2 linked regions of the Salinivibrio kushneri genome follow. The protein of the gene in region 1 interacts with the protein of each later gene in a pairwise test. Links are inferred from orthologs where the notes say so. Each region holds a gene or a part of one and is shown in the gene's direction. Other genes may lie near its edges.

Region 1 (10,694 bases):
CCTATATTGAAGAGACACTGTCTTCACATTCTCAACTTGCCAGCTTCTTGGTAAAACTATTCAATACGCGCTTTGATCCGGCGGGTAAGCAAACCCAGCGCGCGCAAGACACCATTATCAATGATATCGAAGAGGCCCTCGACAATGTTGAGAGCCTTGATGATGACCGTATTATTCGTCGCTACATGGAGATCATGCTGGCGACCACACGGACTAACTTCTTCCAAAAAGATCCGGAGAGTGATCAAGACAAGCCTTACTTGTCACTGAAACTCGAGGCCTCCGAGATCCCGGATATGCCTAAACCTGTTCCTGCGTTTGAGATTTTCGTGTATTCCCCCGATGTTGAAGGGGTGCATTTACGCGGTGGTAAGGTGGCACGTGGCGGGCTGCGTTGGTCAGATCGCCAAGAAGATTTCCGTACCGAGGTGCTCGGCCTTGTCAAAGCGCAGCAGGTGAAAAACACCGTGATTGTGCCTGTTGGAGCGAAAGGCGGATTTGTCTGCAAGCGTCAACATCAGCTTTCCGGTCGCGATGCGATTTTCGCAGAAGGGAAGCGCTGCTATCGGATCTTCATCCAAGGGCTGCTCGATATTACCGATAATATCGTAGAAGGCACCCTGACTCCGCCGCAACACGTTGTGCGTCATGACGAAGACGATGCGTATCTCGTGGTTGCTGCGGATAAAGGGACGGCGACATTCTCCGACCTTGCTAACAGTGTCTCTGCGCAATATAACTTTTGGCTGGGTGATGCGTTTGCTTCCGGTGGTTCTAATGGTTATGACCACAAGAAGATGGGGATTACCGCAGCCGGTGCGTGGGAGTCGGTGAAGCGTCATTTCCGCGAAGTGGATATTAATTGTCAAACCACAGATTTTACCTGTGTCGGCATTGGTGATATGGGGGGGGATGTGTTTGGTAACGGCATGTTGCTGTCTAAACATATTCGCCTAGTGGCCGCGTTTAACCACATGCATATCTTTATTGATCCAGAGCCGGATGCCGCGAAAAGCTGGAAGGAGCGACAGCGTCTTTTCAACCTGCCGCGTTCAAGCTGGGAAGATTATGACAGCAATCTGATTTCCAAAGGTGGGGGTATATTCTCTCGCCGCGCTAAGTCTATTACTTTAACGCCAGAGATCCAAAAGCTGCTTGGTACACGCAAGCAATCCATGGCACCGAACGATCTGATTAAACAGATCTTAAAAGCCAAAGTGGATCTACTTTGGAATGGTGGGATCGGGACCTATGTGAAGTCGTCTGATGAAACTCATACCTCTGTTGGCGATCGCGCTAATGACGGGTTGCGTGTTAACGGCAACGAGGTCGGTGCGCGTATTATCGGTGAAGGCGGTAACTTAGGGATGACGCAATTAGGGCGGATCGAATATGCGCTCAAAGGCGGTCGCGTCAATACCGACTTCATTGACAACGTTGGTGGGGTCGATTGCTCCGATAACGAAGTGAATATCAAAATTTTGCTCAATGGGCTGGTGGCCGCTGGCGACTTGACCATGAAAAAGCGTAACGAGCTGCTTGAGCGGATGGAAGATGAAGTCTCTGACATTGTTCTTGAAGATGCATACAGTCAGAGTGAGTCCATTTCCGTTACCCACAATCAGCAAGCGGCGCTACTCAAAGAGCAGATCCGTTTTATTCACTACTTAGAGAAAGAAGGGAAGTTGGATCGAGCTCTCGAGTATCTACCTGATGATGAGACCTTATCTGAGCGTAACCTACGTGGCACGGGCCTAACACGCCCAGAAATTGCGGTGCTGGTGGCGTACGGAAAAATGGTACTTAAGGAGCAGCTGGTGGTGGATGAGGTGACGCAAGATGCGCACTTCGGTCAACTATTACCGAGCTACTTCCCGAAAGAGTTACAACGTCACTATCGCCAAGAAATGGAATCCCATCCACTTCGCGGCGAGATCATTGCGACGGCGTTGGCAAACCAGATGTCAAATGACATGGGCTTTAATTTCATCACCCGTATGCAAGATGAAACTGGGGCAAGCGTCAGTGACATTGCCAAATCCTACGCGATTGCGCGCGATGTGTTTGGTTTCGAGCAACTGTTTGACAGTGTCCGAGAGCTTGATAATCATGTCACTGCCAAAGTGCAATACGATATCTTGTTCCGTTGCCGCCGCATGCTACGCCGAGCAACGCGATGGATGTTACGCAATAAACGCAAAGGAGAGAGCATCGAGGCGCAAGTCGCCTTCTATCGCCCAGCGTTACAAAACTTGGTCGAGCACCTGGATGACTATCTGGTTGAGAGCGAAATCAAAGAGCATGACCAACAAGCGGAGACGCTACGACAGGCTGGGGTGCCTGACGCGCTAGCCAATAGAGTATGCCGTCTAACCAGCGTGTTCTCTGGGCTGGATTTAGCACAGGTGTCAGAGCAGCTGAATAAACCGTTCGAGCTGGTGGCACGCTTGTACTATGTGCTAGGGGATAGCTTGTCACTGCACTGGTTCTTGAAGCAAATCAACAACCAGCCGGTGGATAACCACTGGCAAGCGCTGGCGCGTGCATCGTTCCGTGAAGATTTGGACTGGCAACAACGTCTGCTCACGGCTCGTATTGTGTCAGAAATGGCTGATGACCAAGATGCCGAAACGGGTCTTGCACAATGGATGGATGAGCATGTGGTCATCCTCGGCCGTTGGCAGAGTATTGTTGATGAGTTCAAAGTAGGCTCCGTGCATGAGTTTGCCAAGTTCTCCGTCGCCTTGCGTGAGTTGTCGCTGTTAAATTTGAATTGAATTAAAGCGCCAATAACGCAATAATCTAGCCCCGTTTATACGGGGCTTTTTTATTAGGAGGGATAATGCTTTACCGCCTCGCCAGACCGGCTATCTTTCAGTTAGATCCAGAAAAAGCACACGATCTAACCATTAACACCCTTTCTCGATTTCATCACACCCCGCTTCGCTTTTTGTATTCCCAGCATCTTCCTCCTCGCCCAGTCACTGTGATGGGACTCAACTTTAATAATCCCGTTGGCTTAGCGGCAGGGTTAGATAAAAACGGCGAGTGCATAGAAGCCTTTGGCGCGATGGGCTTTGGGTTTGTAGAAGTAGGGACGGTGACGCCGCGCCCGCAACCGGGCAACGATAAACCGCGGCTTTTTCGCATCAAAGCGGCGGAAGGGATCATTAACCGAATGGGCTTCAATAACCACGGCGTTGATGCATTGGTGGACAACGTTAAACGTGCGAAAAACTTCAATGGTATATTGGGTATTAACATTGGTAAGAACAAGGATACCCCCATCGAACAGGGCACCGATGATTATGTCGCCTGCATGCGAAAAGTGTATCCACATGCTGACTATATTGCCGTAAACATTTCGTCGCCTAATACGCCAGGATTACGCACGTTACAATATGGCGAGATGTTCGATGAACTCCTTAGCACACTAAAAGCGGAACAGGCACAATTGGCAGACGTCCACGATAAATACGTGCCTTTAACGGTTAAGATTGCCCCAGACTTGAGTGAAGAAGAAATTCAACAAGTGGCGCAAGCACTGATTCGTCATCAGATCGATGGTGTGATTGCGACCAACACCACGCTTGAGCGCTCGTTGGTAGATGGTATGCCACATTATCGTGAAGCGGGTGGGCTAAGTGGCCGTCCTGTGCAACTTAAAAGTACCGAGGTTATTCGTCAGCTGCATCGTGCACTTGATGGTGCGATGCCCATCATAGGTGTCGGAGGGATTGACTCAGTCACCGCGGCGCGTGAAAAACTCGAAGCGGGTGCAGACCTGGTGCAAGTCTACTCTGGGTTAATTTACCAAGGCCCTGGGCTCATCAAACAAATCGTGCGTCATATTTAGGCTAAGAAATAAAGTCTTAAGGTATAAAAGGGGGCGTTTTCTTCCCCTTTTTTTTTCGCTTCAGCCCATTACACTTCAGGCAATGGCAGTGTTGTTATCGCCAGACACCCAGTTAGTGAGTCATCGCGGGAGCTGAAGTATGTTAAAACCTAACAATGCATGGAGATGGTATTTCGATAATACATCGAATTCGCTAATGCTAGATTTAGGCGATGACATGGTCTTTCGTGTGGCGATCAGTGCCAAACACCTCATCCCCGATGCGTTCTCATCATCCCCATTTTCTGTTGAGGATGCATCACTCTTTCAGCGTTTGACAGAGCCTCTGTCAAATCTTTCACTTTCCGGCCCTCGTCAGGCCGAACTCGCTTTGAACGCAGTGGCAGCCTATCGCTTCCACAAGCCTGTCTTACCTAAAAGCTGGTTTTTCGAGCCACAACAAGACACTATTGCCACCCCTGAGTGGGGGCAAATCGTCGAGCTCACCAGTCAAACAGGGGATAGGGCGCCGTTTATTATCATAGAGAACGCCGGTTCTGCCTCGCTCTGCATGCTCGCGCGCGAAGCTGACTTTGAACTGAGCGCGAATAAAAAAATGGCGTTTTGTGGTGCGATTAAAGTAATGAACGACCGGCTATCGCAACCAATACCTCAAACAAATAGCCAAAAAGGTCGCTTTGCGTTAGTGGGCTGAGTGGTTTTCACCCAGCCCACGCCTCCTTTCTTCCCTCACTTTCCTTGTTTCGTGTATAGACGGCCACGGTGTGGCTGTATCTTAACGTTTCTTATACCAAACAGGCGTGCATAAAAAATGTGATGTCAGTTCATTTTATGAGCGAAAAGTGTGCATGTACCTGAGCGTTTTTTCATTGATTTAAGGGTGTTCTCGCCCTAATAACAACAATAATTGACGAGTTTTTTCCCGTTTTATCCGTCAGGGCACTTGCGAAAAACCTGTCTGGTATAGTCCAGTTTTCGTGGATTTTTGTTCGTTCTTAAAGGGAAAGAAAAGCCGTTTTCATTTTTCTAGAGTCAGAAATAATCAGTATAGTAATAGCAGTGAATGCTTACACTCGTAGGTTAAAGGTACATTTAACCAGAGGAGGTGAGTGAGAAAGCAAGGCGGTTTCCAGGAGGAAACAGACAAAGGGAGCGTGCCAGGGTAATTGATTCCTTTCAGAAACAGTCACCCTCTAGCATCTGTTTCTCATTGGAAACAAAAATACGGCGATTTATTCATCATTCAATGGAGATTGTCGCCGCTTGGGTCAACGACAGGCGTAAGATTGATGTATAATCGCCGCCATGATGATAACGACGCCCAAAGGGTGTAGAGACTGAATGAAACACTATCTCGCAATAACCGCTCGAGGTCTCGAGCACATGCTAGCTCAAGAGCTTGAACAACTTGGCGTATCTAGCCTCAAGCAAGTTCATGCAGGGGTTAAATTTAAAGCCGACGATTCAACACTGTATCAATGCTGTTTATGGAGCCGGATTGCGTCACGGTTTGTTTTGGTGCTGGGCGAATTCGCGGTGCGCGATGATATGGATCTCTACCTCGGTGCGACGGCGATTAACTGGCCAGATTATTTTCACTCCAGTCAGCGGATTGCGGTGGACTTTAATGGTACTAATCGCGAGATTCGCAACAGCCAGTACGGGGCGCTGAAAGTTAAAGACGCGATAGTAGACAAGTTTGAAAAGTCGAATTTGCCCCGCCCAAGCGTTGACCGCGAGCAGCCTGATTTACGTATTCATATGCGATTATCCAAAGACCAAGGTTTGCTCGGTATCGATATGGTTGGAAGCGGCCTACATCAGCGCGGCTATCGCACTCAAGCAGGTGCTGCGCCTTTACGAGAAACCCATGCTGCAGCCTTGGTCGCAAGGAGTGGCTGGAAGGCGGAGCAGCCTTTGATGGATATCATGTGTGGCTCAGGCACTTTGCTGATAGAAGCGGCGATGATGGCGGCAAACATCGCACCGGGCTTAAAGCGTAAGCGTTGGGGGTTTGAGTCATTGCTTGGCTTTGATGTTGAAGCCTTTAAAGCGATCAAAGCTGAAGCGAGCGTCAAGGCTAAACGGGGTGTGAGTCAGTGCCAGACACGCTTTTATGGCACTGATAACGACGCCCGGATGATTGAAACAGCGCGAGCGAACGCACGACGTGCTGGGGTGGCTGAACTTGTTGAATTTACCACGGGTGATGCGACACAAGTGATGCCACCAGAAGGCTTCACTGAGGGCCATATAATCTCTAACCCGCCATACGGTGAGCGTTTAGGGACCACTCCAGGCTTGATTGCCTTGTACACCCAGCTTGGTGATCACCTTAAAGAAGCGTTTGCGCGGAATACGGTTTCTTTGTATTCGGGATCTGACGAGTTACTGAGCTGCTTACGGATGCGCGCGGATGACAAATTCAAGCTACGCAATGGTGCGTTAGATTGTGTGATGAAAACGTACGCGATTACCGCGCGTGGTGAAAAAGCAGAAAAGGATGCGCCAAAGGCGGACGTAGCGCCTGATTTTGCTAACCGCTTGCGCAAGAATATGGCGAAGCTGGACAAATGGGCAAAAAAACAAGAGATAGAGTGTTATCGGCTCTATGATGCCGACTTGCCTGATTACAAAGCCGCGATAGATCGCTATCGCGATTTTTTGGTCATTCAAGAGTACGCAGCGCCGAAAACCATTGAACCGGAGAAAGCACGCCGTCGCTTATTAGATATGGTTCGCGCTGCTATTGCAGTGACTGGTGTGGATGCCAATAAAGTGGTGTTAAAAACGCGCGAAAAGCAAAAGGGCAATAACCAGTATCAAAAACTTGCCGGCGAATCTCGAACCATGACGATCCAAGAATATGGCGTGGCGCTCGAAGTTAATCTTTATGATTATCTCGATACCGGGGTATTTCTTGATCATCGCTACACGCGCCGCCTAATCGGCGAGAAAGCGACAGGACAAGATTTTCTTAACCTCTTCGCTTATACCGGCAGTGCGTCGGTGCATGCCGCGGTAGGTGGCGCTCGTTCTACGACCACCGTCGACATGTCGAAAACCTATTTGGCGTGGGCCGAACGCAATATGAAGCTCAATGGTCTTGTTGGGCGTCAACACCGATTTGAGCAGGCAGATTGCCTACAATGGATTCGCCAATCTGATCAGAAATTTGATTTAATCTTCATCGATCCGCCGACATTCTCTAACTCCAAGCGGATGCAAAGCACCTTTGATGTGCAGCGTGACCACCTGGATGTGCTTTTAGCACTGAAAGACCGTTTACGTCCCGGTGGTGAAATCATTTTTTCCAACAACAAGCGGCACTTTAAAATGGATTTAGAAGGTTTAGCGGCTGCAGGGCTTAGTGCAGAAAACATTAGCAAGCGTTCGATTCCTGAAGATTTTGCTCGCAATCCACATATTCATAATTGCTGGATTATTCGTCATCAGGACACGTCTGCATGACACTCGTATTGTTTAGCACTGAAGGGTGCCACCTTTGTGAACAAGCGTGGGCACTCTATCAATCTCTCGGCTATCAAACGCCACTTGAAACCCAAGACATTGCTTTTGACGACACGCTCTTTGAGCGTTACGGCGTCACTATTCCAGTGATTGCAATACGCAATCAATCTGGAGAGGTGAGTGCAGAATTGGGTTGGCCGTTTGATCACACACAACTACAAGCTTGGTTAACGCAACATGGCATTGATTAAAATTACGTCCGCCCAGTTGGCTTATGGTGACAACCCATTGCTGGATAAAACTGACTTTATTCTTCAGCCAGGTGAGCGCGTGTGTCTGGTAGGGCGCAACGGCGCTGGTAAGTCTACCTTGATGAAGGTCCTTGACGGCCAGGTTCAGCTTGATGATGGCAGTATTCAAAGTCAGTCTGAACTCAAAGTTTCTCGGCTTGAGCAAGACCCACCACGCGATAGTCAAGGCACTGTGTTTGATTACGTAGCCGAAGGCCTCGCGGAAGCGGGGGACAACCTAAAGCAGTATCACCAGTTGATCGCGAAGATCGAAACCGATCCGAGTGATCGTAATATTGCCGAGCTGGCAAAAGTGCAAGAAGCACTGGACCATGCTGACGCTTGGCGTTTTGACAATCAAATTATGGTGGTGTTAGGGGCGTTAGGCTTGGAAGGCAATACCGCCCTTAAAGCCTTATCTGGCGGTTGGCAGCGTAAAGCGGCTTTAGCGCGAGCCCTCGTTTGTGAGCCGGATGTGTTGCTTCTTGATGAGCCAACAAACCATCTGGATGTCTCTACCATTTTGTGGCTAGAGCAATTCTTAAAAGATTTTAAAGGCGCGATCGTCTTTATCTCGCATGACCGCTCGTTTATTGGTGCCATGGCCACACGTATCGTTGATCTTGACCGCGGTAAACTGACCTCATGGCCAGGCGACTATCAAACCTATCTGGACGGAAAAGAAGAAGCGTTGCGAGTGGAAGCGGAGCAGAACGCTGAATTTGATAAAAAACTAGCTCAAGAAGAAGCCTGGATTCGCCAAGGGATCAAAGCGCGTCGCACCCGCAATGAGGGGCGAGTTCGCGCACTGAAAGCGCTACGGCAAGAGCGAGCGAGTCGTGTTGAGTTACAGGGTAACGCAAACTTGCAGCTCGACGATGCCAGCCGCTCTGGCAAAATTGTGTTTGAAGCAGAAAACGTCGCTTTTACCTATCAAGACAAGCCACTGATTAAGCCATTGAGTTTCACGGTGATGCGTGGCGATCGGATTGCGCTGATTGGTCCCAACGGATGTGGTAAAAGTACACTATTAAAGCTCATGCTTGAAAAACTCACCCCAGACAGTGGAGCTTTACACGTAGGGACAAAACTGGATGTTGCGTATTTTGACCAATACCGCGAGAAGCTAGATCCAGAAAAAACGGTTATCGATAACCTGGCGGGGGGAAAAACCGAAGTTGAAGTCGGTGGCCGGAAGCGCCACGTGATGGGATATTTGCAAGATTTCTTATTCCATCCACGACGGGCTCAAACCCCAGTTAAAGCGCTGTCCGGGGGCGAGAAAAACCGTTTGCTGTTGGCTAAATTATTCCTCAAGCCTGCTAATCTTTTGGTACTTGATGAGCCAACCAATGATCTTGATATTGAAACGCTCGAACTATTGGAAGATTTGCTCTCGCAATTTCAAGGCACCTTGTTGCTGGTGAGCCATGACCGTCAATTCGTCGATAACACGGTGACACATAGCTGGATATTTGAAGGCGACGGTACCATTAACAAGTTCGTGGGTGGGTATCACGATGCCCAACAACAGCGCGAGCAGTATCTTAAAGCCATCACACCCAATAGCCGAACCCCTTCAACGAGTGGTGAGGCTGATACGGGACAAAAGACGGCAAAACCTAAGAGTAAGCCACGCAAGCTATCTTATAAACTGCAACGTGAGCTAGAAGCCCTGCCTGCGCGGCTTGAGGCGTTAGAAGAAGAGGTTGAAACGTTACAATCAGAAATGAACGATCCTGATTTTTTCTCGAAAAGTCAGGATGTTACTCAACCTAAACTGACCCGATTGGCTGAGGTAGAGCAGGAGCTCGAGCAAGCCTTTGAACGCTGGGAAGAATTGGAAGCGATGCAACAAGAAGCATAGTGACGTTGTCACATACAGAGGGATATGACTCACATTTTGTTTAGTCCTTGCTCGATAGTGCTTGCTTAAAAAATAATCATGATCGAAGCTGTAGAGGATACTTCATAAAAACGTCACAGACGGAAGTATCCTTGCAAATGGCAAGCAGCATTGAACAAGATGGAATAAAGAGGGCGACCCTATGAAAAGACAGAAGCGAGATCGTTTGGAACGCGCACAGTCAAAGGGCTTTCAAGCAGGAATAAACGGTCGATCGTCTGAACTATGTCCTTACCAACAAACGGATGCGAGAAGTAGCTGGCTTGGCGGATGGCGCGAAGGCAGAACCAGTAAGTCGGAAATGATGAAGTAATCTCTCTTAAATATTTACGGCCTTATCCTCTTGATAAGGCCTTTTTAATAACCATATAACGCACTATAACTTTAATGCTATAAACACCATTGAACAAACATACCTTTATGTGGTTAACGCCAAGAAAAATTAAAGTAACTTGTCTCTCAAATCAGAGGGGTTAAGGCTTGGTAAAAAAGGGAAAGGGAAAGGGAAAGGGAAAGCCGGCAATTTATCACCGACTTTCAGGAATGCGCATTTGCTAGAAGGCGGAGGTATCTTGAAAAAGACCGACTTTCAGATCTTTCGCTACGTAGATTTCTTTGTCATCAACGTATACACGTCCATCGCCAACACCCATAACGAGTTTGCGATTGATCACGCGCTTCATGTGAATTTCATAGCGAACGCGTTTAGCAGTGGGAAGCACTTGCCCAGTAAATTTCACTTCACCAACACCTAGGGCACGGCCTTTGCCTTCGCCGCCAACCCAGCCGAGGAAAAAGCCGACTAGCTGCCACATAGCGTCTAAACCAAGGCAGCCTGGCATCACTGGATCACCTGGGAAATGGCAGTCGAAAAACCATAAATCTGGGTTGATATCCAACTCAGCGACAATCACGCCTTTATCAAAGTCACCACCTTGATCGGTAATATTGGTGATACGGTCCATCATCAGCATGTTTGGTGCCGGAAGCTGTGGGCGTCCCGGGCCAAAGAGCTCACCTTGGCTGGATGCGAGTAAATCGTCGCGATTATAGGAATTTTGGCGTTTCATTATATCTAAACTGCTCCTTATTCAATTGCGAGCAGGTTAGCGTACACGTGTACGCCAAACAACTCGGATCAGTACTGGCCAAACCAGTTTTTTAAGCGTTT
Region 2 (3,092 bases), 1.3 Mb from region 1 along the record:
AATTTCACCTCGTTTTCTTGGATCAGTGCGAGCACGTTTTCTACTGACATGTGAAATAACCTCCGGTGTCAAATTGAGTAAATAGCGCGTTGGCTCCTTGCTGCATGACAAAGCGAAAACCGTGCCAACAATTATAAGCCGCGCCAAACCGCGTTTAACGCGATAAAATCGCGTGCAGCCTTGGTCAAAAACGCGCATTTTGCACTATTATGGTGCACGTTTGACCGTATATGGTGCAAGGGGCAAAGACAGTGCGTCACTTTGCACGAGATGCGTGCAGCATTGCCCCTTCTCTTTGTAGCAGACAATGCATGACAAGAGTGTGGACGGTCTTTAAAAATTCATTTTTTCTCCAATCACGATGAACCCTTGTATTTGCACAATAAATAACCAACTGAGACGGGGTTAACCCCGAGTGACGGTGAGCTAATTCACATAATAAGGTGGGTTTTGCGACAAAATCTGGTACATTACGGCCGTTTTTTTAATCAGGTGGCGGTGCCGTCGTGTTAGCATAGCTCGCCAACTTCGGCGCGCGCCCCGTCTATCGAGTGAAAAAGAGAGTCCATGACCAACATACAGACAGATAAACTAAGAAATATCGCCATTATTGCCCACGTTGACCACGGTAAAACCACGCTAGTGGATAAGCTGCTGCAGCAATCCGGTACGCTGGCTTCCCGCGGTGAGGTGGAAGAGCGTGTCATGGACTCAAACGACATTGAGAAAGAGCGTGGCATTACCATCTTGGCCAAGAACACGGCTATTAACTGGAATGACTACCGCATTAACATCGTTGATACCCCTGGACACGCCGACTTTGGTGGTGAAGTTGAGCGTATCATGTCGATGGTTGACTCCGTACTACTGGTAGTCGATGCGGTAGACGGCCCAATGCCGCAAACCCGTTTTGTGACCCAAAAAGCTTTCTCTCATGGCCTAAAGCCGATTGTGGTGATCAACAAGATTGACCGCCCAGGTGCTCGCCCGGATTGGGTGATGGATCAAGTGTTTGATCTGTTTGACACCTTAGGTGCATCGGATGAGCAATTGGATTTCCAAGTGGTTTATGCGTCAGCCCTGAACGGGTGGGCGAGCCTAGAAGAAACCACCGAAGGCGAGGACATGGAGCCGTTGTTCAACGCGATCGTCGATAACGTTGACGCGCCTGACGTTGATATCACGACGCCGCTGCAAATGCAGGTGTCTCAGCTGGACTACAACTCCTATGTCGGGGTTATTGGTGTGGGTCGTATCACCCGAGGTTCGGTTAAGCCGAATCAGCAAGTGACGATTGTAAGTGCCGATGGCAGCAAGCGTAATGGTAAAGTAGGCAGTGTTTTAGGCTACATGGGCCTTGAGCGTCACGATGTTAGCGAAGCCTCTGCCGGCGACATTATTGCGATTACCGGTTTGGGTGAGCTGAAAATCTCAGACACGATTTGCGATCCAAGCAATGTCGAAGCGCTGCCAGCACTGACTGTGGATGAGCCAACCGTGACCATGACTTTCCAGGTTAATACCTCGCCGTTTGCAGGACTGGAAGGTAAATACGTCACTTCACGTAACATTCTTGAGCGTCTGCAAAAAGAGTTGGTTCACAACGTGGCACTGCGCGTAGAAGAGACAGATAACCCGGACAAATTCCGTGTCTCAGGCCGTGGTGAATTGCACTTGTCGATTCTGATCGAGAACATGCGTCGTGAAGGGTTTGAACTCGCCGTGTCTCGCCCAGAAGTGATCATCAAAGAAGAAAACGGCGAGAAATTCGAACCGTTTGAGACAGTGACCATTGACGTGCTCGAAGAGCATCAAGGTGGCGTGATGGAAAGCATCGGTCTGCGTAAAGGCGAACTGACGAACATGCTGCCAGATGGCAAAGGCCGTGTGCGCATGGACTTTGTGATGCCATCACGTGGTCTGATTGGTTTCCAAACAGAATTCTTAACACTGACCTCTGGCTCGGGCCTGATTTATCATACCTTTGACCACTACGGTAAGTATAAAGGCGGTGATATTGGCCAGCGTATTAATGGTGTGTTGATCTCTAACGCGGCAGGTAAAGCACTGACTTATGCACTGTTCAACTTGCAAGACCGTGGTCGTCTGTTTGCTGAGCACGGTGACGAAGTGTACGAGGGGCAGGTGATCGGTATTCATAACCGCGCCAACGATCTGACGGTTAACTGCTTGAAAGGTAAGCAGCTGACCAACGTCCGTGCCTCAGGGACCGATGATGCGCAGGTATTGAGCCCAGCGATCAAGTACACCTTGGAGCAGGCGCTTGAGTTTATCGATGATGATGAACTGGTTGAAGCGACGCCGGAGAGCATCCGTATTCGTAAGAAGCTATTGACGGAAACGGAGCGTAAGCGTGCAGGCCGCAAAGGCTAATCTCGCGGAGACTCTAGCGAGACGTTGACAAAAGGCACCCTCGGGTGCCTTTTTAGTGGGTGGCGTTTCGTTTAATTGAGGGTCTGGATAAAACGGTCTGAAGCTTGAATCGCGCGTTGCATATCGGCAACGGCACGGTCTATCTCGCCAGATAGCGCATCTAATTCGCCTTGTAGTGCACCAATGGCACGAGCGTTGAGGTTGTGTTTCAGATAAAGACGGTTATCTTGCAGCGTGTTTAGCACGGGGGTCATGGTTTGTTCGGCACGACGCATGGCATCACGTAACCGTTCATATTCCTCACGGGTTTGACGCAAGCGTTGCTCACTATCACGCTGCAGGCGTTGATTCGTGTACAAGTCTAATTCTTCTTCCCACTCATCAAACAACGCTTCAGAGACGGACTCAAGCGCATCAATCCGCTCGCGCACGCGGGTCACCGCATCATGACTTTTTTGATACTGGCTATCCACGGCCTCGTAGGCAGCTTGTAGCTCACCGCCGTCAAACTGGGTGAGCTGACTCAAAGCTTGCCGTGCATCTTTAAACTGTGATTGCGCCTCTTGCTGCGCATCAGCGGCGTCTTCCACGCGATCGACCATGATATCGCGTTTGTGGATGCCCACTTGCTCCATGGCTGAGTAATAGGCAGACTGACAGCCGGTGAGTAGGGTTAAGGCGATAGCAAACAGAAAGAT

The links.
Region 2: the proteins of rlmKL (region 1) and typA interact in binary tests that used the Escherichia coli proteins (3 or more experiments, as listed by UniProt). The link is inferred for Salinivibrio kushneri from one-to-one orthologs.

The regions. Positions count from the first base shown.
Region 1 is NZ_CP114588.1:1,368,689-1,379,382, reverse strand. What follows is about bases 4,785-7,762. They hold rlmKL (bifunctional 23S rRNA (guanine(2069)-N(7))-methyltransferase RlmK/23S rRNA (guanine(2445)-N(2))-methyltransferase RlmL), read left to right. Parts: upstream 4,785-5,197; coding sequence 5,198-7,327; downstream 7,328-7,762. Other genes in these bases: N8M53_RS06535 (ABC transporter ATP-binding protein), read left to right, coding at 7,565-7,762; N8M53_RS06540 (glutaredoxin family protein), read left to right, coding at 7,324-7,578. Outside these bases: N8M53_RS06560 (NAD-glutamate dehydrogenase), read left to right, coding at 1-2,777; pyrD (quinone-dependent dihydroorotate dehydrogenase), read left to right, coding at 2,843-3,856; N8M53_RS06550 (cell division protein ZapC), read left to right, coding at 3,996-4,550; more of N8M53_RS06535, read left to right, coding at 7,763-9,484; rmf (ribosome modulation factor), read left to right, coding at 9,666-9,836; fabA (bifunctional 3-hydroxydecanoyl-ACP dehydratase/trans-2-decenoyl-ACP isomerase), read right to left, coding at 10,078-10,593; N8M53_RS06520 (Lon protease family protein), read right to left, coding at 10,662-10,694. UniProt on the Escherichia coli protein: Specifically methylates the guanine in position 2445 (m2G2445) and the guanine in position 2069 (m7G2069) of 23S rRNA. Methylation occurs before assembly of 23S rRNA into 50S subunits.
Region 2 is NZ_CP114588.1:2,684,352-2,687,443, reverse strand. The notes cover bases 1-2,980. They hold typA (translational GTPase TypA), read left to right. Parts: upstream 1-567; coding sequence 568-2,394; downstream 2,395-2,980. Other genes in these bases: N8M53_RS12335 (DUF2959 domain-containing protein), read right to left, coding at 2,466-2,980; glnA (glutamate--ammonia ligase), read right to left, coding at 1-50. Also shown: more of N8M53_RS12335, read right to left, coding at 2,981-3,092. UniProt on the Escherichia coli protein: A 50S ribosomal subunit assembly protein with GTPase and nucleotide-independent chaperone activity, required for 50S subunit assembly at low temperatures, may also play a role in translation.